2 regions of the Halomonas sp. BC2 genome follow, and region 2 is predicted to be linked to the other one. Evidence: predicted binding sites of a transcription regulator. Region 2 holds the regulator's gene; the other holds the start of a gene.
The links. Region 2 encodes sigma-54, which starts transcription at its own class of promoters, with help from an activator protein. Its sites were predicted from a motif close to TGGCACNNNNNTTGCTNT; they were not measured.
Positions count from the first base shown of each region.

Region 1 (4,534 bases), on a different contig from region 2:
AAAGCGCGATGGTTTCCGTGTTACGTCCCACGGCGACCAGGTCTTCAGGGCGATAGGTATGGTTAACGCGCTGAACTTCCTGATCGATAATCGGGCCTTCATCAAGGTCAGAGGTCACGTAGTGCGCGGTGGCACCAATCAGTTTGACGCCTCGCGTATGTGCCTGATGATAAGGCTTGGCCCCCTTGAACCCCGGTAAGAAGGAGTGGTGAATATTGATGGCGCGCCCGGACAGTTGGCGGCACAGGTTGTCAGACAGAATCTGCATATAACGTGCCAGCACGACAAGCTCGGTACCGGTCTCTTCGACGATATCCATCAGCGCGGCTTCCTGCTTGGCCTTGGTCTCTTTAGTGACCGGCAGGTAAACAAAGCGGATGCCTTCGCGCTCGGCCATGGGGCGAAGGTCGCGATGGTTCGAGACGATGGCGGTGATTTCCATGTCTAGCTCACCTTGCGCCTGGCGATACATCAAATCGCTCAGGCAGTGATCGAACTTGCTGACCATCAGCAAAACGCGCATGGGTTTGGAACTGCTGTAAATCTGCCACTCCATCTCAAAGTCCTTGGCGATGGCGGCAAATTCATCACGCAATGTCTCGATATCCCCACTCACGCCTTCATTGAAGCGAAACTTGGCACGCAGAAAGAAGTTTTGCAGCTCTTCATCATCGTATTGGGCCAGTTCACTGATATAGCAGTCATGCTCGCTCAAAAACGAGGTCACCGCCGAAATGATGCCGGAGGTAGCCGGGCAAGAAACGCGGATGATGTAACTGTCACAAGAATCCTTCATTTTTTTTCCTATATAAATTTAAAATTTTAAATATAAATAAAAAATAAGAAATTTATCGATTTAAAGCCAAATATATCTCTATGTAATAGATTGACTTCATATTTGGCTTTTGTCGATATGGATTTTCCTTTTTATTGATCGTTTCATCTAGCCTTTGGCAATGCGCTTTTGTTTGTCAGGGTCATCAAAAGGCAAGCTATGGCTGCTGGCAGTGGCTTGCAGGCTGCCACGTATTTCCAACGGCACACCGTGCTCGGCATAAGGAACATCAAGGCGCGCCAGTGCCATGGAGCGGCCACTAAGCCTTGAAAACATGCCTTCGGTAACAATGCCGACCTGCTTGTTATCTGCCCAGAGGGTGTCCCCAGCGCTTGCCGCCTCCTCGCTGTCAATCAATACACCAAAGATCTTGAAGCGCTCCTTGCCCTTGAGGCGGAAGTGTTCGCCTGCCCCCCGGAACTCGGTCTTGTCCTTGGATACGGTGAAGTCCAGCCCCAGCTCCCATAGCGTGTCGCCGGCGGGCTGGTCGGGGAAGGGGTATGTCTCGGAGTTATCAACGGGATAGAACAGCAGGTTACTTTCCACGCGTAGCCAATCGAGTGTCTCGAAACCGCATGGCACGATGCCCATGGGGGCACCCTTGTCGAGGATTTCGTCCCACACAGAGGGAGCATCCTTGGCCTTGCAAAAAATCTCATAGCCGCGCTCACCGGTATAGCCGGTGCGTGAAATCATCACATCAAAGCCAAACAGGCGGGTCTGCAAATGGTGGAAGTAACGCAGGTCGCGAATACTCTCAACATGCTTTTCAAGAAAGTCGACGGCCAATGGCCCTTGCAGTGACAAGTCGTGAAGATCATCGTCAAACATCAGGCTGACGTTACGACCCAAGGCACCTAGAGTGAGCATTTCCTGGCCCAGACCGGTGCCATGCACCACCAAGTACGCATTCGGCGCCAGGCAGTAGACAATGCAATCATCCACGAACTTGCCAGCCTCGTTGAGCATGGTGGCATAGACAGATTTTCCCGGGTAAAGCTTTGACATATCCCGCGTGGTGGCATGGTCTAGCAGCACTTTGGCATGCGGGCCAACGCAATGGATCTTTTTCAGACCAGAGACATCCATCAAGCCTGCTTGGGTGCGAATGGCGGCGTGGTGATCGGCGGTATCCGCTCCCGCGTAACGAAACGCAGTCCCCATGCCGTTCCAGTCTTCCAGTGTCGCACCGAGTGCATGGTGGCGTTCGGCAAGGGCAGAAGTACGCCATAACGTTGTCATATCAATTCTCCTTCCAGTCGGTTAGGGCAGGTTTTCCAAAAGAAACCAGAAGTGGCTGTCGCCCTTTATGGATTCTTTAAAAGAAATTATATTTCCTTGCAGTGAAGCAATAAGCTTGCCATGACGTGTCAGTGCATACAGAAAATGCATGAGACACAGGTTTATTTCATATAAAAAACAGTTACTTATTTTTTGAATTTTTAGGTCGATATATTCGCCATATTTTCCTCCAGGTTTTTATATGCGTGTCATTTGTTCTTTATGGGTGCGCTTTTTGGCAAATTTGCACCGTTATGGCGCGGTCAAGGCACAGAAACCAATAGGAGAAAAGATGGGAAATGCTTTCTTGAAATCCTGAATTAAATATTTATTTCATTTAAATCAGTGTTTTGTAGGTATTTGAGGAGGTTTTTTAACGGTCGACGAGACATTCTGGCATGCTATGTGCCTTTCTTTTTGGGAAATATAGTTTCTTGAAAAGAATTTTTAAGAGGGTTGAGTATGTCTCCAGAAGCTGCTGTTGAGTTGATCAAAGAGCATGACATCCGTTATCTGCTGGCCCAGTTCGTGGATATACACGGTGCGGCCAAAACCAAGTCAGTGCCGGCTAACTGCCTGATGGATGTCGTTGAGAAAGGCGCGGGGTTCGCTGGCTTTGCGGTGTCGGGCCTTGGCATGCAGCCCCATGGGCCGGATTTTATGGCCAAAGGTGATTTGAACTCGTTGTCGTTGGTGCCGTGGCAGAAACACTACGCTCGCATGGCGTGCTGCGGTTACGTCAATGATGCCCCGCACGCGCTGGACAGCCGCGTTGTCATGATGCGTCAGTTAGAGCGGCTAAACGAGCTGGGCTGGACGTTGAACACCGGCCTGGAGCCTGAGTTTTCCTTGTTCAAGCGGGGAGCGTCCGGTGAGCTGTTGCCGGTTGATGAGAGCGATACGCTGGCCAAGCCCTGCTACGACTATAAAGGCTTGTCGCGCTCACGCGAGTTTCTGGAAAGGTTGGTCGAAGCGCTTCAGGCGGTGGACTTTGATATCTACCAAATTGATCACGAAGATGCCAACGGCCAGTTCGAGATCAATTACACCTTCAGTGACGCCCTGACCTCTGCTGACCGCTTTACCTTTGTGCGCATGGCTGCCGGTGAAATCGCCAACGAGCTTGGCATGGTGTGTTCCTTTATGCCCAAGCCGCATGCTGATCGGCCTGGCAACGGCATGCATATCCATCTTTCCATTGCTGATAAAGACGGCAATAACGTCTTTGGCGATGACAGCGACCCCCAGCATCTTGGCCTGTCGACGACGGCTTACCATTTTCTGGGCGGGTTACTTCATCACGCCCCGGCGCTATGTGCCTTTGCTGCCCCAACGGTGAATTCCTACAAACGCCTGGTGGCCGGCGGTTCGGCGAGCGGGGCGACCTGGGCACCGGTATTCATTGCCTATGGTGATAACAACCGTTCGGCCATGGTGCGCGTGCCTTATGGCCGTCTTGAATTCCGTCTCCCCGATGCTGGCTGCAACCCTTATCTGGTTCACGCCGCCCTGATTGCGGCGGGAATGGATGGCATCGAGCGCAAGCTGGACCCCGGCAAGGCGCAAAACATCAACCTTTACGAGCTCACGCCAGAGCAGTGCCAAGCGCAAGGCATCGAGATTCTGCCGCAGTCGCTTAAAGAGGCGATTGATGCCCTGGAAGCGGATACCCATCTGCGCGATGGCATGGGCGCCGAGATCGTTGGCGAGTTTATCAAGGTCAAGCGTGAGGAGTGGAAAGAGTACAGCCGCCAGGTATGTGAATGGGAAGTTCAGCGCTATGTAGAGTTTTTCTAACGTCATTTTATTTTTTCATAAGTTCCTTTGCGTGCTTAGGCGCCCATGACGCCTCAGCGTGAATCTATCGAGGTAATGCTATGTGTGGAATTGTCGGGCTTTATCTGAAAAACCCGCAGCTGGAAAGCCGCTTGGGTGAGCTGTTTGAGCCGATGCTTATTGCCATGACAGACCGTGGGCCGGACAGTGCCGGTTTTGCGGTGTATGGCGACGAATATGATGATGGCGTCAAGCTGACCCTGCAATGTGATAATGCCGATTACGATTGGCAGGCGTTCGCCGACAGGCTGCAAACCGCCTTCGGCAGCCTGGCGTCATGGTTTCAGAATGCCAACGTGGGGGTGTTCAAGATAGCCGAAGAAGAAAGCCGCGTGCTGGGTTGGCTGGCGGATCATGCGGCTGACCTTCGCGTGATGAGTGCCGGAAAAAGCATCGAGATTCTCAAAGGTGTCGGCTTGCCCGGTGAAGTGGCAACCCGTTACAAACTGAGCAACATGCGCGGCAGCCACGCGATCGGGCATACCCGCATGGCTACCGAAAGTGCCGTCACGCTGCAGGGCAGCCATCCTTTTTCAACCGGGCTGGATCTGTGTCTGGTGCATAACGGCTCCCTGTCCAACC
Region 1 is NZ_LFGT01000004.1:9,270-13,803, forward strand. Features, by position in the region: gene purU (formyltetrahydrofolate deformylase) at 1-796, opposite strand, end outside; gene B7L71_RS02680 (aminomethyltransferase family protein) at 944-2,077, opposite strand; gene glnT (type III glutamate--ammonia ligase) at 2,579-3,913, shown strand; gene B7L71_RS02690 (class II glutamine amidotransferase) at 3,994-4,534, shown strand, end outside.
Region 1: the regulator sigma-54 is predicted to act here: its motif matches at 2,181-2,198, upstream of B7L71_RS02680 (aminomethyltransferase family protein).

Region 2 (17,767 bases):
CCAGCGTTTCACGCGCATGGAAGATATTCGCGCCCAGATGACCATGGTCGTTGCCCCCATTCAGTGGGTGGTGAGCGTGCCCAGCGACGTCTTGAACTGGGGGGCGCTGGCGCTCTCTGACCAGCAAGCACTGGTGGATGAGAATCGCCGCCTGCGTGAGCAGATCCTGACGCTGTCCCATCGTGGGCAGCGGCTCGCCAACCTGACCGCCGAAAACGCCGAACTGCGCACGCTGCTTAAGGCGGCCGAGCGTCGTGAGATTCCTTATATCACGGCCGAATTGCTGTCGCTGGACAATGACCCCTTTACTCATCAAATGGTGGTCGACCGAGGGCATCGTAATGGCGCCTACGTCGGGCAGCCGGTGATCGATGCCTCTGGGCTGGTGGGGCAGGTGACCGCGGTATCGGCCTACTCCAGCCGTGTGCTGCTGCTGGTGGATGCAAGTCATGCCTTGCCGGTTCAGGTCAATCGAAACGGCCTGCGTTTCATCGTGCAAGGCACTGGGCGCTATGGCAGCGTCAGCGTGCTGCACGTGCCGGATACCGCCGACATTCGTGAAGGGGATTTGTTGACCACCTCCGGGTTGGCGGGCCGTTTTCCGCCAGGGTATCCCGTGGCGCGCGTCACCGAGGTGTATCACGACCCCGGCCAGCCTTTTGCTCGTGTCATGGCCGAGCCTGCTGCACAGCTGCAGCGCTCGCGGCATTTCCTGATGCTATTTCCAACGCCCCGCGAAGAGTTCGACGCGTCTGACTGGGATGAGTCCATGGATATCTCGGCGCAGGCAGTGCATGCCGCTCAGCGTCTGGCTGAGTCTCATTCACAGGAGGCGCCTTGATGGCCAGGGTTCCCGTTGTGCCGTTGTTGGCCGTTTGGCTTAGCCTGTTGTTGGCCCTATGCTTGCAGGTCATGCCCTTGGCGGATGGCTGGCAGGTGTTTCGCCCCGAGTGGGTTGGCTTGATGCTCATCTACTGGAGCATGCGCTCACCGGATCGAGTGGGGGTCTTTCACGGCTTCGTGGTGGGTCTGCTGCTGGACCTGATCGAAGGGACCGCGCTGGGCCAACACGCGCTCATCTTGTCGCTGTTGGCGTTTCTGGCTGCCATGGTCTATCCACGTTTTCGCGCTTACTCGCTGGTGCAGCAGGCCGTGCTGGTGCTGGTGCTGCTGGGGCTGGTGCAGCTGGTCGAGCAGTGGTTGCGTACCTTGACCGGCGAGTTTTCGATCCACCTCTCTTTCCTGATTCCCTCGCTGATGAGCGCGTTGCTGTGGCCCTGGCTGGCCACCATGCTGGTGGCTCTGGAGCGGCGTATGATGAGCAGTGGATCATGAGCGAGGTGATTTGCGGCGCATCCTCCCCGCCGGTGCTCTGTCTGGCGTCTGCGTCGCCGCGTCGCAAGGCGCTGCTGGCGTCGATTGGCGTGCCTGTCAGTGTGCTGCCCAGCGATATTGATGAAACGCCGCTGGCCGATGAGTCGGCCTTGGCGTATGTGGAGCGACTGGCCATCGCCAAGGCCAGCGCGGCCCTGGGCCGAACGCACTTGCCGGTGCTCGGCTCGGACACGGCAGTCGTGGTAGCAGGCGAGATTCTGGGCAAGCCTCGGGACCAGCAGCACGCTGCCGAGATGCTGAGGCGGCTTTCAGGGGGCACGCATCAAGTGCTGACGGCAGTGGCGGTGAGTGGGCCGCTGGGTATACTCTCATGCTGTGTCACCACGCATGTCACCATGCGCTCATTGAGCCGCGAGGAGATCGCCTGTTACTGGCAGACCGGGGAGCCCGTGGACAAGGCCGGTGGCTATGCCATACAGGGGCTTGCGTCGGTGTTCGTCGAAGAGATTCAGGGCAGCCACTCTGCCGTCGTGGGGCTGCCGCTATTTGAAACCACGCGCTTGCTTGTCCAGCAGGGAGTGCCCGTCTGGGCGGGCCGATATCCAACGTAGCGATTGGGCCCGCACTGGCACCTAGCGACGACCGCTGCGCTGGCAAGGAACCGGATATTCAATAAGGAATTGTGCATGAGCGGTGAAGTCCTCATCAATTTGACGCCCATGGAGACCCGCGTTGCGCTGGTGGAGAATGGCGTGCTGCAGGAGGCGCTCATCGAGCGTTCTCGTCGCCGTGGGATCGTGGGTAATATCTACAAAGGCAAAGTGGTTCGCGTACTGCCTGGCATGCAGGCTGCCTTTGTCGATATTGGCCTTGAACGCGCCGCCTTCATCCATGCCCATGAAGTGATGCCGCCCGGCACCCCCAGCGATGAGCAGCAGACCATCGGGCAGTTGCTGCACGAAGGCCAGGCGCTGGTCGTGCAGGTCACCAAGGACCCTATCGGCACGAAAGGGGCGCGGCTGACTACCCATCTCTCGATTCCTTCGCGTTACCTGGTCTACATGCCGGACTCGCCTCACCATGGCGTTTCCCAGCGTATCGAAGACGAACGCGAGCGTGAGCGGCTGAAAGCGCTGCTGGACAAGAGCATCGCAGAACAGACCATCGACGTGACGGGTGGCTTCATCGTGCGCACGGCGGCAGAAGGCGTGGGCGATGAAGAGCTGGCCAGCGACATGTACTTTCTGCTGCGTATCTGGCGCAAGGTCAGCGAGCGCAAGATCACCGCTTCCCCGCCTAGCGTGATCTACGACGACTTGCCGCTGTTCATGCGCACCCTGCGTGACGTTATGTGCGATGATATCGAAAAAGTACGCATCGACTCCCGGGAAAACTTCATCAAGCTGGTCGAGTTTGCCGAAGAGTTCATGCCTGATGCGGTGGACCGTATCGAGTACTACCCGGGCGAGCGACCGATTTTTGATCTCTACAGCGTCGAAGACGAGATTCAGAAAGCCCTGGGGCGCAAGGTGCAGCTCAAGTCTGGTGGGTATCTGGTCATCGATCCTACCGAGGCCATGACCACCATTGATGTCAATACCGGTGGGTACGTTGGGCATCGCAATCTGGAAGAGACCATTTTCAAGACCAACCTGGAAGCCGCGACGGCCATTGCCCGTCAGCTACGGCTGCGCAACCTGGGCGGTATCATCATTATCGACTTCATCGACATGGTGGATGTCGAGCATCAGCGTCAGGTGCTCCGCGTATTGGAAAAGGCGCTGGAGCGTGACCATGCAAAAACCAAATGTACCGGGGTAACCGAGCTGGGGCTGGTGCAGCTGACCCGTAAGCGTACGCGGGAAAGCCTCGAACAAACCCTGTGCGAGGCCTGCCCGACCTGTGCGGGCCGGGGTACCTTGAAGACCCCCGAAACCATCTGCTACGAAATCTTCCGCGAAATCCTCCGTGAAGAGCGTGCCTACAGCGCAGAAACCTACATGGTGCTGGCCTCTCAGCCGGTGGTGGATCGTTTGTTGGATGAGGAGTCGGCGGCCGTGGCTGACCTGGAAACCTTCATCAACAAAACCATTCGCTTTCAGGTCGAGGCGCACTACTCCCAAGAGCAGTACGACATCGTATTAATGTGATGGCTGCGCTAAGCCCTTTCCCCCGCTTTTTGCTGCGCGCTGGACTCGTGACGCTGGCAGTCCTATTGGGTCTGCTGGCGCTGCTGCTGGTGACGCTGCGCGTGGCTGTCAGCCAGGGTGATGCGCTCGCGCCACGCATCGAAGCCGTGCTGGAAGCCAGAATCGGTGCGCCGGTGAGTATCGGGCAAGTATCGCTCTCGTTGGCGCGCAATGATCTGCGTTTCCTGCTCGAAGACCTGCGTATCGATACCCCTCAAGGCGACCCGCTGGCTGCCGTCGAGCGCGTGCATTTACGCCTGGATGGTTTGGCGAGCCTGCGCCATTGGGCACCCATTTTCAGCGATGCCCGCATGGCGGGCCTCGAGTTCCACCTCTATCAAACCCCTGGAACCACCTGGGGATGGCCGGCGCCCGCCAGGCTTCCCTTGGGCATGGCCCCGCAGCCGGATATCGATCTGGCGTTGATCGACGCCTGGGCAGGGTTGTTGCTCCGGCAGCGTCTGTGGGTAGACAACAGCCGCGTGCTGCTGCATGGGCGTGAGCAGACGGTGCTATTGCATGCACCCTCGCTGGTGCTGGATGGCGATGAGCGCCGGACGCGGCTCTCTGGCGAGCTGACGGTGGTGGAAGACCCCGCCCAGGCAGCCTCGGCGCTGCCGGCCATCACTATGGGCGCCGAGATGCAGCCCGGTGCGCGTGGCTTGAGTGATTTTTCGGCGGCCCTGCAGATGAATATGCAATTGGATCACCTGGTGGTGCTGGCGGCGCTGTTTCGTCCAGAGCAGATGCCCTATCTGGAGCAGGTGGGCGGTCAAGTTCAATTGTGGGGGCGTTGGCGGGAAGGGCGTCTGGAGGATGCGCGGTTGGCGGTCGATATGCCCGAGCTGACGCTGCGCCGAGACGTGGAGTACGCCGTGTTGCGCAACATCCAGGCCTCCGGGCAGTGGCAGCGCAACGGGGAGGGCGGTGAGGCCTGGCTGAGCGGCAACGCAGAAAGCGTCGAGTGGGCCCAGCCAGAGGGCATCAGTGACGGCCCTGCCTTGCCTTACCACTGGTACCTGGCCCATGAGCCGGGCCGTTGGGAGCTGCGTACCAGTGCCTTCGAATTGGCCTCGCTGGCCGCCTGGCGCGAGTACGCCCTGTTACCCGAGTCGCTGACGCGGGTGCTGCAAACCCTGGCTCCCAGGGGGCAGGTGCAGGGGCTGCGGCTGGGGCAGCGGAAAGGACGTTGGGGCGTCGATGCCGCCTTGACCAACGTGGCGGTCGACCCGTGGCAGCAAGCGCCGGGCGGTGGCCCGCTGGATGCCTGGGTGCAGGCGCGTGACCTGCGCGGCCGGGTGACTTTCAGCAGTGCGGGTAGCAGCGAACTCTATTTTCCCCAGCTGTTCGACGCGCCCATGCAGCTGGGGCACGCCGAAGGTGTGGTGGAGTGGGTTTACGATGGGCCACGGACCATGATCAGCGGGCGTGAGCTGCACGTCGATTGGGATGGTGCGCGTATCGCGGGCGGCTTCGGCCTGATTACGGGGCAGCAGCGTGGTCAGTTTGGGCTCGACCTCGCCTTTGAGAATGTCGATGCCGTCGAGCGCCCGTTAGGCCAATGGCTGCCGCTTGGCGCCTTCGAGCCGGCGCTGCGGGAATGGTTGCAAAAAGACATCGGTGGCCGAGTGCCGCAGGGGGCGCTCAAAATGAGTCTGCCGTTTGGAGAGCCCGGTAGCGCGCCGCCATTCTCTGCCACGCTGGCACTGCTGGTGCGCGAGGGCTACTTGCCGATAGCTGACGGTTGGCCGCTGCTGGAAGAGATCGATGGCCGCTTGATATGGCAGGGGGGAGAGCTGAAGGCGCAGGTGGCGAGTGCCCAGAGTCAAGGGGTCCAGCTGTCTGATGGAGCCGTCCAGCTGGGTGAAGACAACATGCTGCGGCTGTCGGGGCAATTGCACAGCGATGGTGCCTCGCTGTTGCGCTTTCTCAAGGCCATGCCAGAAGCGGGCGAGTTGCCGCTCGACGAGCTCAGCGCTGAAGGCGTGGTCGACGGCAGCCTGGCGGCGGTGGTGCCTTTGGAGCATCCAGAAGGGCTGTCGCTGGATATCAACGTGGTGCCTTCTCTGGAGGTCGTGCGCTACCCACCGATGCCTGTGTCACTGCGCCAGGTCGAAGGCGAGGTGAGCTGGCAGCAGTCGGGCGAGCAGCGGGCGCTGCTGGGCAATCTGCAGGGGCGTTGGCAAGGCGGGGGAATCCGCGCCGACTTTGATGAAGATCAGCAGCGGGTGCGGCTCAGTGGTGAGGTGGATAGCGCGGCGCTCTGGGCGCTGGCGGGCATGCCGGACACGGCACAAGAGGTGCTGCGCGGGCGCACGGCCTGGGAAGGCGTGGTGAACTGGGAAGACACCCCGACCTTGAGTGTGCAAAGCCAGCTGGTTGGGCTGAGCAGTCAGCTGCCCGAGCCGTTCGATAAACGCGCCGAGCAGCCCTGGCCGTTACGGGTGCGCGCTGATTTTTCCAGTGCCAGAGGAGAGGTGCGGATGGCTGATCTGCTGGCCATGCGTCTGGCGCTCAGAGAGCCAGAAGGTGTGATGGGCGAGGTCGCGCTGGGCAGCGTGGCACCGTTGGTGGAATGGCCCCAGCAGCCAGGCTGGAAAATCGATGCATCGCTAAACACCATTGACCCCTTGGCCTGGCAGCAGGCCTTGTCGCCGCTGTTCGACAAGGGGGCGGGGGGGCGCCGACGTCCGGGGCGTTGCCGACCCTCGAAGCCGTGCTGAGAACCTCCTGCTTGCGTTATCGCGACGAGTGTCTGGGCGCCATGACGGCTTACGGTAGCGCCGAGACGGATCGGGCACAGCTGCAAATCAACGGTGAGCTGCTCTCCGGTCGTGTGCACTATCAGCCACGGGAGTCGCGCCCACTGGACGTGGTAGTGAGCTATCTGGCCGCTGACCGTTTGCTTGATTTGCCCAGCGAAGAGGCCGCGAGCAAGGCGTCATCGAGAGAGGTGCCCACGCCGGGTTCCTGGGTCGACGAGATCACTACCGAATACGCCGCCCCAGCCGCTATCCCCGATTGGCTGGCATCCGTACCCAATGGACGGCTGCGACTGGCCGAGCTCAATGTGGGTGACGGGCTTTATGGCCCCCTGACCGCTTATTGGCAGACCAGCGCTCAGGGGCTTTCCATTGCGCCGGTGGGCCTGACCCTGGGGCAGCTCTCAGCGCGTGGGGAGCTGCATTGGGAGGGTAATCCGGTGAGCAGTCGCACCCGAGCTGACCTGACGATTCAGGGCGGCGATCTGGGCACCGCCCTGGAGCGCCTGAGCCAACCCGTGGCCATGCGCAGCCGTACCACCAACGTTGCCGCTGAGCTTGCCTGGCCGGGGGCACCTTGGCAGTTTACGCTGGCCCGCGCAGGTGGAGAACTGAGCACGGATATTCGTGACGGGCGCTTCGTGATGCTCGACTCGGCACCTGCTCGGCTGGTGGGGCTGCTCAACTTCGATAACATTCTGCGCAGGCTGCGGTTGGATTTTTCGGATGTCACCGGGCAGGGAACGGCGTTCGATCGGGTGCATGGCACGGCGGACGTGGCCCAGGGGCAGCTATTGCTGCGTGGCCCCCTACAAATTGATGCCCCTGCCACGACCTTTACGCTGGCAGGAAATGTTAACCTCTTGCAGCGCGAACTCGATCAGCGTCTTGGCGTCACACTGCCGGTGAGCCAAGGTCTGCCTATCGCGGCACTCGCGGTGGGTGCCCCTATCGTCGGCGGGGCGCTCTTCATTGCCGACCGACTTTTTGGTGATGCACTGGCGCAGGCCACCACCATTCATTATCGCGTGCGAGGTCCTTGGACCTCGCCGCAGGTTACTTTAGAAGGCCCTCAATGACCGCACACACAAGCGATATAGAGTCTGCAATTTCCATTTTGCTAACGCCGGGTGGTCTCGATCTGGAAGCCCTGGATACGGGCCTTGGCTACGCCATGGGGGCAGGCATCGATTATGCTGACCTTTACTTTCAGCGCACCTGGCAGGAGGGGTGGGTGCTGGAAGACGGTGAGGTCAAGGAAGCGAGTTACAACATCGATGGCGGGGTCGGTGTGCGGGCGCTGGCCGGCGAAAAAACCGGCTTTGCCTACTCCAACCAGATTACTGCCGATGCTCTGATGGATACCGGACGCACCGCGTCGGGCATCGTGCGCAGTGGCAAGCAGTTGCCTGGCCAGCGTGTCGTGCCGGTAAGCGCAGCGGCGCGCTATGCAGGTATCGACCCGCTGGCAGGGCTGAGCGCCGAGGAGAAGGTGGCCATGCTGAAGCAGGCCGACCGCGTCGCGCGCGCTGCCGACCCCAGCATCAGCCAGGTCAGTGCCTCGCTGTCCGGCACCTACGAAGTCGTGCTGGTGCGCGCTAGCGACGGTACCCTGGCGGCGGACGTGCGACCGCTGGTACGTTTCAATGTCAGCGTGATCGCGGCCAAGAATGGCCGTCGGGAGCGGGGTAGCGCCGGTGGCGGTGGGCGCTACTCCATGGCTCGCCTGCGCGATGAGGGGGTGGCCGAGCGCTATGCCCAAGAGGCCGTGCGTCAGGCGCTTGTCAACCTGGAAGCGGTGGATGCACCTGCTGGACAGATGCCCGTGGTGCTTGGCGCTGGATGGCCTGGCATCCTCTTGCACGAGGCGGTCGGGCACGGCCTGGAGGGTGACTTCAATCGCAAGGGCAGCTCGGCCTTCGCCGGGCGAATGGGCCAGCGCGTGGCGGCCAAGGGCGTCACTGTGGTAGACGATGCCACGGTCATGGATAGCCGCGGGGCGCTCAGCGTCGATGACGAGGGCACGCCGGGCCAGTACACCCCTCTGATCGAGGATGGCATTCTCACCGGCTACATGCAGGACAAGCTGAACGCGCGATTGATGAACATGGCGCCAACCGGGAACGCGCGGCGTGAGTCCTTTGCCCACCTGCCGATGCCACGTATGACCAACACGGTGATGCTGGCCGGGCAAGATGCGCCGGAAGACATCATCAAGAGCGTCAAGCGCGGCCTTTACGCGGTCAGCTTCGGTGGCGGGCAGGTAGATATCACGTCGGGCAAGTTCGTGTTTTCAGCCAGCGAAGCCTACCTGATCGAAGATGGCCGTATCACCTCGCCAGTCAAGGGCGCCACGCTGATCGGCAATGGCCCTGAGGCGATGGGACGAGTGTCCATGATTGGCCATGACCTGGCCATGGATACCGGGATTGGGGTATGCGGCAAGGAGGGCCAGGGCGTGCCGGTAGGCGTTGGGCAGCCCACCCTCAAGCTGGACGAGCTGACCGTCGGTGGCACGCAATCCGGCTAGTCAGACAGCGCAGCTCGTCATCGTTGGTGTGGGGGTCAGAGCGCCAGCGTATCGCGCAAGTGCTTGAACAGCTTGCGCGCGCTGGTCGGCGGTTTACCTTGCTCACGCTCCTTGCGGGCGTTACGCACCAGCTGACGCAGGGTCTGGCGGTCGGCATCGGGGTAGTCGGCAAGGAACAGGTCGACGGCGTCGTCACCCTCGTCGACCAGCCGATCACGCCATTTTTCCAGTCGATGAAAGGCATGGTCGCGCTGCTCTTTCTCTTGCTCGATGGCATCGAATACCCCCTGGATGGCGGCTAGATCCTCCTTGCGGATCAACTTGCCCACGTACTGCATGTGGCGGCGGCGGCCTTCATGGGAGCGGATGCGCGAGGTTTCCTCGATGGCCCGCAACATGTCGTCAGACAGCGGAAAGCGCGCTCGTTCGGCGGGTTTCATGGCAATCAAGGTTTCGCCAAGCGCCTGAAGAGCATGCATTTCACGCTTGAGCTGGGATTTACTGGGACGCTCTTCCTGCTCGTCAATATCGAGGGGCTCGGGGCGTTGCTTAGGCATACAGACACTCACTGATTTGGATTCGTCGGCAGCATTATATCAGGCTGCGACCATAACATTGATTCGCCAATGCAATTGAGGCGAAAAGGAGACCACATGGCACAGGCATTTGATGCAGCAGCGCAACAGGCGCTACTGGCGCAGCGGGCGGAAGAAGCCCTTGGCCTGGCGAAAACGCTGGGCGCCGATGCCGCTGAAGTAGGCGCCAGTGTCGACCAGGGGGTGGGCGTCAGCGTACGGCTCGGCGAGGTCGAGACCGTCGAGCTTTCCCGTGACCAGGGAATCGCCATTACGGTCTACGTTGGCCAGCGCAAGGGGAGCGCCTCCTCCACGGATGCCAGCAGCGCCTCGCTGCGCGCCACGGTGGAAAAGGCCTTGGCAATTGCGCGCTATACCGGCGAAGACCCTGCTGCCGGGTTGGCAGACGCTGCGCTGATGGCGACCCGGTTGCCGGATCTCAAGGTGCACCACCCGTGGGCGCTCTCGACCGAGCAAGCCATCGAGCTGGCGCTGCGCTGTGAACAGGCCGGGCGCAGCGTGGACGGTATTCACCAGTCCGAAGGTGCCTCGTTGTCCAGTGGCGAGGGCGTGCGGGTCTACGCCAATAGCCATGGCTTTCTAGGTACCCAAAAGGGCAGCAGCCATTCGCTGTCCTGCATGCTGATCGCCCAGGATGACAAGGGTATGCAGCGCGACTATGACTACACGTCGGCACGCAATCCCGTACATCTGCGTGACCCGGAGGACGTCGGGCGCGAAGCGGCCGCACGCACCCTGCGGCGGCTGGGTGCGCGCAAGCCGCCCACCGGTACGTTTCCCGTGCTGTTCGACCCAACCCTGGCCGCAGGCCTGGTAGGCCACCTGATGGGCGCGTTGGCGGGCGGGGCGTTATATCGTGAAGCATCGTTCTTGTGTGATCGCCTGGGCAGCCCGCTTTTCCCGGAGTGGATGGGGCTGGAGGAGCGCCCCATGGAAGTCGGCGCCACGGCCAGCTCGCCCTTCGACGCCGAGGGTGTGCAGACCCGAGATAACCGTTTCATCGAGCAGGGCAGGATCGCCAGCTACATGCTGTCTGCCTACAGCGCGCGTCGCCTGGGTATGCAGTCGACGGGGAACGCTGGCGGAGCGCGTAACCTGCGTCTGTTGGCCCCGCTGACACCGCGTCACGAGCTGTTGCAGCAGATGGGGCGGGGTATTTGGGTCACCGAGCTGATGGGGCAGGGGGTCAATGCTGTGACGGGTGACTACTCTCGCGGTGCGGCCGGTTTCTGGGTGGAGAATGGCGAGGTACAGTACCCCATCGAAGAGTTCACCATTGCCAGCAATCTCAACACCATGTTCGCTGGCCTGATGGGGATTGGCGATGATACCGATACGCGTGGCAGCATTCATACCGGCAGCTGGCTGGTGGACGCCATGACGGTGGCGGGCAGCTGACGAGGGTTACTGATCCTCGTCGAAGCGGGCGTCGAACAGGGCCTGGATGGCATCGAGGGCCTGGTCGGCGTCTTCACCTTCTGCGGTAATGGTGAGTGACGTACCGCAGGGGGCCGCCAGCATCAGCAGCGACATGATGTTGGCCGCATCGGCCTTTTGCTGCTGTTTGTACACGTGAATGCGGGCTGAAAACTGCTGGCCGCACTTGACCAGTTTGGTGGCGGCGCGGGCATGAAGGCCGCGTTGGTTGGTCAGCGTTAAGGTTCTTTCAGGCACTCTGGTTCCTTTTTGCCGAGTGATATCAGGGCGACGTCGTGTCGCTGGGAGGGGTGGAAGAAACGGCATCGACGGTAGCGGGTAATTCGCTCAGCGTGTACTGCAAGCCCAATTCCCGGTGTCTGAGCTGAATAGCGCCAGTGTGCTTGACCAGCGATTGCGCTAATTGCTCGACCATGTAGACAGAGCGATGCTGTCCGCCGGTACAGCCAATGGCCACGGTCATATAGCTGCGTTGACTGCTTTGGTAAGCAGGTAGCCATTTCTCCAGCCAGGCATGAATATCGTCACGCATGTCATCGACGATGGGGTAGCCGCTCAAGAAGGCCTTGATGTTGGCGTCGCGTCCGGTGAACTGCCGCAAGCTGGGGTCCCAATAGGGGTTGGGCAGGCAGCGCACGTCGAACACGATATCGGCATCCATGGGTACGCCCCGTTTGTAGCCGAAAGATTCGAACGTCAGGGTCAACTGGTCACGCCGCTGATGAGCAACCTGATCGGTGATGCGGCGGCGTAGGTCGTGTACCGAAAGACGCGACGTGTCGATCAGCAGGTCAGCCAGGTCCCGAATCTCGAGCAGGGTTTCTTCTTCCTTGTTGATGGCCTCTTCCAGGGTCATGTCGCTATCCCGCGTCAGCGGGTGGCGCCGACGGGTAGCCGAGTAGCGCTCCAGCAGAATGCGAGCGTCCGTGGTCAGGTAGATGACCTGAAAACGGATCTGACGCTGGCGTAGTTCTTCCAGCAGAGCAGGCAACTGTTCCAGTGCAGTAGGCAAGTTGCGCGCATCGATGCTGACGGCCAAATGAGTACGCCCCCCCTGTTGACGCAGTTCATCGACCAGCGAGCCCAGCAGCATGGCAGGCAGGTTGTCGATGGCGTAATAGCCAAGATCTTCCAGCGCCTGTAGGGCGATGGACTTACCGGACCCTGAACGGCCGCTAATGATCACCAGCTGCATAGCGCATCTCTCTTGGCTTGAGAAGGAATAGGGGGTTACCGACGGCCTTGCTGCCCAGCAAAGGCTGCGCTAGGCAGCCTGCTCGCGAATCTTGTCGGTCAACAGCGTCAGCAGTTCACGCTGGCTGCTGACATTGCGCAATTGCTGGCGTGTGGCTGCGTCGTTCATGATGGTGGCGACCTGACCCAATAGCGCCAAATGCGTATCATCGGCTTCTTCGGGTACCAGCAGCACGAACACCAGATCGACGGGGTCACCATCGATGGCATCGAAGTCGACGGGCTCGGCTAGCTTGAGAAAGCCAGCAATGGGCGTGCTGCAGTGAGGACTGCGTGCATGGGGGATGGCTACGCCATTGCCGATACCAGTGCTGCCCAGCCGTTCACGGCCAATCAGGCGACTGAAGACTTCCTGACTGTCCAGGCTGGGCGTGTTCTGAGCGATAAAGGTGCTGAAAAACTCCAGCACCCTTTTTTTGCTGCCCCCGGGCACGTCGTACAGCACGCGCTCCGGGGGGAGTATGGTTTCCAACGTCATCGGTTTAACGCACGCCAGCGCCTTGGGCGCGGGCTTGTGCTTTTTCCTTGTGTTTTACCAGCTGACGGTCGATTTTGTCCGCCAGGGCGTCAATGGCCGCGTACATGTCATTATCCTGCGCTTCCGCATGCAGGTCTGCTCCTGCGGCATGCAGCGTGCAAGCCGCTTGCTGGCGCTCCTTTTCGACAGATAAGGTGACCTGGACGGTCGTGATGTTGTCGTAGTGACGCTCAACGCGTTCCAGCTTTTCGTTTACGTAGTCACGCAAGGCGTCAGTCAGTTCAACGTGATGACCAGTGATGTTTACTTGCATTGACGTGCTCCTTATCCATCGGACTGTACTTCGATTGTAACCCTTTTTGGGCCATTGCAAAGCCCTCGTCGAGAGTTTGTTGGGCGAGAGCGTTTAACTAGCGTAAACGACGGCGCTCACTCGACGAAGGTATACCCATCGACTCACGGTACTTGGCCACGGTGCGGCGGGCCACGGTGATGCCGCCCGCTTCCAGCAGGGTGACCAGACGGCTGTCGGAGAGTGGCTTGCCCGGAGGCTCGTCCTGAATCAGTTTCTTGATGCGTGCTCGAATGGCCGTGCTGGAATGGCTGTCGCCACCTTCCTGGCCGCTGACTTGGCTGGAGAAGAAGTACTTGAGCTCGAACACCCCGCGCGGGGTATGAATGTATTTCTGGGTAGTGACCCGCGAGATGGTCGATTCATGCATCTCCACCGCTTCGGCGATATCGGCCAGAATCAGTGGTTTCATGGCTTCTTCGCCATGCTCCAGAAAGCCGATCTGCCGAGCAATGATCTCGCGCCCCACGCGCAGCAGGGTGTCGTTGCGGCTCGAAAGGCTTTTGATCAGCCAGCGAGCCTCCTGGAGATGCTCTTTCAGAAACTGGTTGTCCTGGCTCTTGTCGGCGCGTTTGATCAGGCTGGCGTAGTCGGGCTGAATACGCAGTCGGGGCAGCGCTTCCGGGTTGAGTTCCAGGTGCCAGCCCTCGTGATCGTGGCGTACCACCAGATCTGGCGTGACATAGCTGTCGTCGGTGATGCCATAGGCGCTTCCAGGCCTGGGGTCAAGGCTGCGAATTAAACGGATGACATCGTCCAACTGCTCGTCGTCGAGGCTCAGGCGTCGCTTCAGCAAGCGCATGTCGTCCTTGCCAAGGGCTTCGAGAAACTGGCGTACCAGGCGTTTGGCAGGCATCAGCAGCGGGGTGTCTTCGGGCAGCGAGGCCAGCTGCAGCATCAGGCACTCCCGCAGGTCACGGGCAAATACTCCGGTGGGTTCGAACTGCTGAAGGCGCAGCAGGGTGTTTTCGACCTCGCGCTGGCTCAGGCCGTCGTGGCCTTGTGCCTTGAGCCCCTCGCGAATGTCGTTGAGAGGCTGGGTCAGGTAGCCGTTGGCATCCAGCGCATCGATGAGGCTTTCGGCGATGGCATGTTCACGGGAGGAGAAGTCGGTCATGGCCAATTGCCAAAGCAGGTGACCGTGCAGGCTCTGCCCCGCCGCCTGACGCTCGAAGTCCGGGCCTTCGCTGCTGCCGCCCATGCTCCCCATGTCCTGATACGTGTCGGACCAGTCGCTGTCTACGGAAAGCTCGCTGGGGATGCTGTCTGCCCACTCGGCTTCCTGAGGCTCGCTGACGGCCTGTTCGCCAAACTCATCTTCCTGCTCGAGCATGGGGTTGGCATCCAGCGCCTGCTGAATTTCTTGACGAAGGTCCAGCGTCGATAGCTGAAGCAGCGCAATGGCCTGCTGCAGCTGAGGTGTCATGGTCAGCTGTGTGCCGATGCGCAGTTGAAGAGAAGCTTTCATGACCATCTGAGAACCACTCGTTAATCAGAAAGCTCCACCCTAGAGCGAGTCTCCGTTTGGTGCAAGTGCAATAAGCATGCCACTAAATAAAATGTCTTCGTGGGCCATTGTTTAAAGCCGGAAGTCGGCGCCCAGATAGACGTCGCGTACCTTCTGGTTATTGAGGATTTCCTGGGGGTTTCCACTGGCGATGATGTGTCCGTCGCCAACAATGTAGGCAATATCGCAGATATCCAGAGTTTCACGCACGTTGTGGTCGGTGATGAGGACGCCAATATGACGCTTCTTGAGGGCGCGTATGATCGATTTGATATCGCCCACGGAAATGGGGTCGACGCCGGCAAATGGTTCATCCAGCAGAATGAAGGCAGGTTCGGTGGCCAGCGAGCGAGCGATTTCCACCCGCCGCCGCTCGCCGCCCGAGAGGCTCATGCCCAGGTTGTCGCGAATGTGGGTGATGTGAAAATCTTCCAGCAGAGATTCGAGCTTGGCTTCTCGGCTGCTGCGGTCCAGCTCACGACGCGTTTCCAGAATGGCCATGATATTGTCGGCCACCGACAGTTTGCGAAAGATCGATGCTTCCTGAGGCAGGTAGCCGATGCCTGCCAGGGCACGCTCATGCATCGGCGCCCGGGTCAGGTCGAGATCGTCGATGCCCACTTTGCCAGCATCGGCCTTCACCAGGCCGACGATCATGTAGAACGAGGTGGTCTTGCCTGCGCCGTTGGGGCCTAGCAGGCCAACGACACTGCCTTGGGCAATTTCCAGGTTGATATCCTTGACCACGCGGCGGCGCTTGTAACTCTTGGCCAGATGCTGTGCATGGAGCGTCTTGACCGCTGCAGTGTCGGGGCTGATGGCTGTCACGAGGGGCTCTCTCTATTGCTCGGGCTGTAAGGTCATGCGGATGCGTTGCGGTGCGCTGCCGCTGACATCGGAGCGTGCTTGGACCACCCCGCGGTCAATGAAGTATTCGAGCCGTCCACCCTGGAAGCGATCCCCTTGCTGGGTCAGTTCGGCCTGGTCGATCAGCTCTACACGCCGCTCGGACACATGGTAGACGATGCGCCGCGCCCAGCCTTCCATGGGCGTCGTCTGGTCTTCCAGCTGGTTGCGCAGGTAGGCACGCTCGCCCGTGGCGACGGCCCGGGAGAGCTCGCCCGCCTCGTTGCGATGAATTTCGACACGCTCTCCGCGCAGCTGCATTTCACCTTGGCGAATGTCGACGTTGCCGGTATAGACCGCCGTGCCCGCACGTTGGTCCAGGTCCAGGCGGTCGGCTTCCACTTCAACGGGGGCCTGTTGTTGAGCGGCGGCAGGCAGTACGCCTACCACCATGGGAACGGCAAGGGCGAACAGTGCCGTACGAAGCAGGGCGTTCATGGCGACTCCTGAGAAGATTGGGGGGCGGGCGGATGCACGCCGCGCACGTTATCGATCAAACTGACACGGCTGTCGTCCAGCCAGACATCCATGCGTGAGGCTTCGATGCGTTGAGGTGGCTGCTGCAGCACCACAGGGGTGTCGCTCCAGGCATGACGCTCCAGTCCATCATAGTGCAGCAGGTCGGTATCCAGCTGCCAGCCTTCGTCCGGCGCCAGCAGGCGCGCGGATCCGGCCAGGGTCAGCGCCTGGGAGTCCATGTTCAAGGTGCCGGTGTCGGCAATGGCCAGCCATTCACGCTGCTCGCTGTCGAACAGGGTGGCGCGTGGTGACGTGACGTGGGTCATGGCCGCCTGCGGGGTATGTACCAGACGCGGTGCCACCAAGGATTGCTGAAGCGTGCCGTCTTCACCGAACAGGGTGATTTCGGCATTTTCCAGCACGTGTCCGGGCTCTTGGGCCTGGGCCTCAGGATCTACCTCGCGCTGCTGGGGCGCGCGGGGGTCCAGCCAAACCAGCAGTCCCCCCAGGGTGATGACCAGCCCCGTCAGCCAGACGCGCTTTTTCACCCTGATGCCCATTCAGGTGGAGCCGTGTAGGTAAGTGTCGAGCACGGCGTCCCAGTGCCCCTGGCTGGTCAGCAGCGTGTCGCAAATTTCGCGAACGGCGCCATGTCCGCCCAGACGGTCGGTAATCCAGTCGGCGTGGGTATGCATGTAGTCCGGTGCGTTGGGGACGGTGATGCCGATGCCCGAGCGTTTGATCGGCGCCAGGTCCGGGAGGTCATCGCCGCAGAAGGCGACCTGCTCCAGGGTGATACCGAGCCGCTGGCAGAGCCCACGCAGGGTGGCGAGCTTGTCTTCACAGCCTTGATGAACATGGCTGATGCCCAGCGCTGCGGCGCGCTGGCTCACCATGGGCGAGTCACGGCCGGTAATCAGCGCGACATGGATGCCGACGCGCTTGAGCAGCTTCAAGCCGTGGCCATCCTGGGTATGAAAGGCCTTGATTTCGACGCCGTCGGCCTGGAAGTAAAGGCGACCATCGGTCAGCACGCCGTCCACGTCCAGGGCCAGCAGTTTTACACGGCGTATACGATCTAAAAGTGCGTCAGGTAGGGCCATAGAGCCTCCGTATCATCCATCATTGGATCATGGGTTAGATAACGCCGCTTGCCAGCAGGTCATGCATGTGCAGCGCGCCAATCGGGCGCTGCTGTTCATCGACCACGGCCAGCGCCGTGATACGACTATCTTCCATTATACGCACGGCTTCGGCCGCCAGGACGTCGGGGCCGATGCGTTTGCCGGGCCGCGTCATGACGTCGTCTACCTTGACGTCGCGCAGGTCGTGAAACTGGTCCAGCGTGCGGCGCAGGTCGCCGTCGGTATAGACCCCGGCAAGCCGACCCTCATTGTCGATGACACAGGTAAAGCCGAGCCCCTGGCGCGTAATTTCCAGCAGGGCATCGCGCAGCGGGCTGCCCAGCGCCACCCGAGGCAGCCGCGCGCCGTCGTGCATCAGGTCGCGTACCCTTAGCAGCAGGCGTTTGCCCAGGCTGCCGCCGGGGTGTGACAGGGCGAAGTCTTCGGCTGTGAAGCCACGTGCTTCCAGCAGTGCGACGGCCAGCGCGTCACCCAGCGCAAGCGCTGCCGTCGTCGAGCTGGTGGGGGCCAGATCCAGAGGGCAGGCTTCTCGCTCTACGCCGCTGTCCAGGTGGGCCTCGGCATGGCGTGCCAGGGTGGAGTCCGGGCGCCCCGTCATGCTGATCAAGGGGGTTCCCAGGCGCTTGAGCAGCGGCAGCAGGGCGGTGACTTCGGCGGTTTCACCCGAGTTCGACAGGGCCAGCACCACATCGCCCCGGGTAATCATGCCGAGGTCGCCGTGGCTGGCTTCGCCGGGGTGAACGAAGAACGCGGGCGTGCCGGTACTGGCCAGGGTGGCTGCCAGCTTGCCGGCGATATGGCCGGATTTGCCCATGCC
Region 2 is NZ_LFGT01000009.1:170,775-188,541, forward strand. Features, by position in the region: gene mreC (rod shape-determining protein MreC) at 1-841, shown strand, start outside; gene mreD (rod shape-determining protein MreD) at 841-1,335, shown strand; gene B7L71_RS07205 (Maf family protein) at 1,332-1,946, shown strand; gene rng (ribonuclease G) at 2,022-3,485, shown strand; gene B7L71_RS07215 (YhdP family phospholipid transporter) at 3,533-6,247, shown strand; gene B7L71_RS17995 (YhdP family protein) at 6,259-7,365, shown strand; gene tldD (metalloprotease TldD) at 7,362-8,816, shown strand; gene yjgA (ribosome biogenesis factor YjgA) at 8,852-9,373, opposite strand; gene pmbA (metalloprotease PmbA) at 9,470-10,810, shown strand; gene B7L71_RS07235 (HPr family phosphocarrier protein) at 10,817-11,086, opposite strand; gene rapZ (RNase adapter RapZ) at 11,112-12,044, opposite strand; gene ptsN (PTS IIA-like nitrogen regulatory protein PtsN) at 12,114-12,581, opposite strand; gene hpf (ribosome hibernation-promoting factor, HPF/YfiA family) at 12,586-12,894, opposite strand; gene B7L71_RS07255 (RNA polymerase factor sigma-54) at 12,992-14,407, opposite strand; gene lptB (LPS export ABC transporter ATP-binding protein) at 14,513-15,259, opposite strand; gene lptA (lipopolysaccharide transport periplasmic protein LptA) at 15,281-15,784, opposite strand; gene lptC (LPS export ABC transporter periplasmic protein LptC) at 15,781-16,365, opposite strand; gene B7L71_RS07275 (KdsC family phosphatase) at 16,366-16,908, opposite strand; gene B7L71_RS07280 (KpsF/GutQ family sugar-phosphate isomerase) at 16,943-17,767, opposite strand, start outside.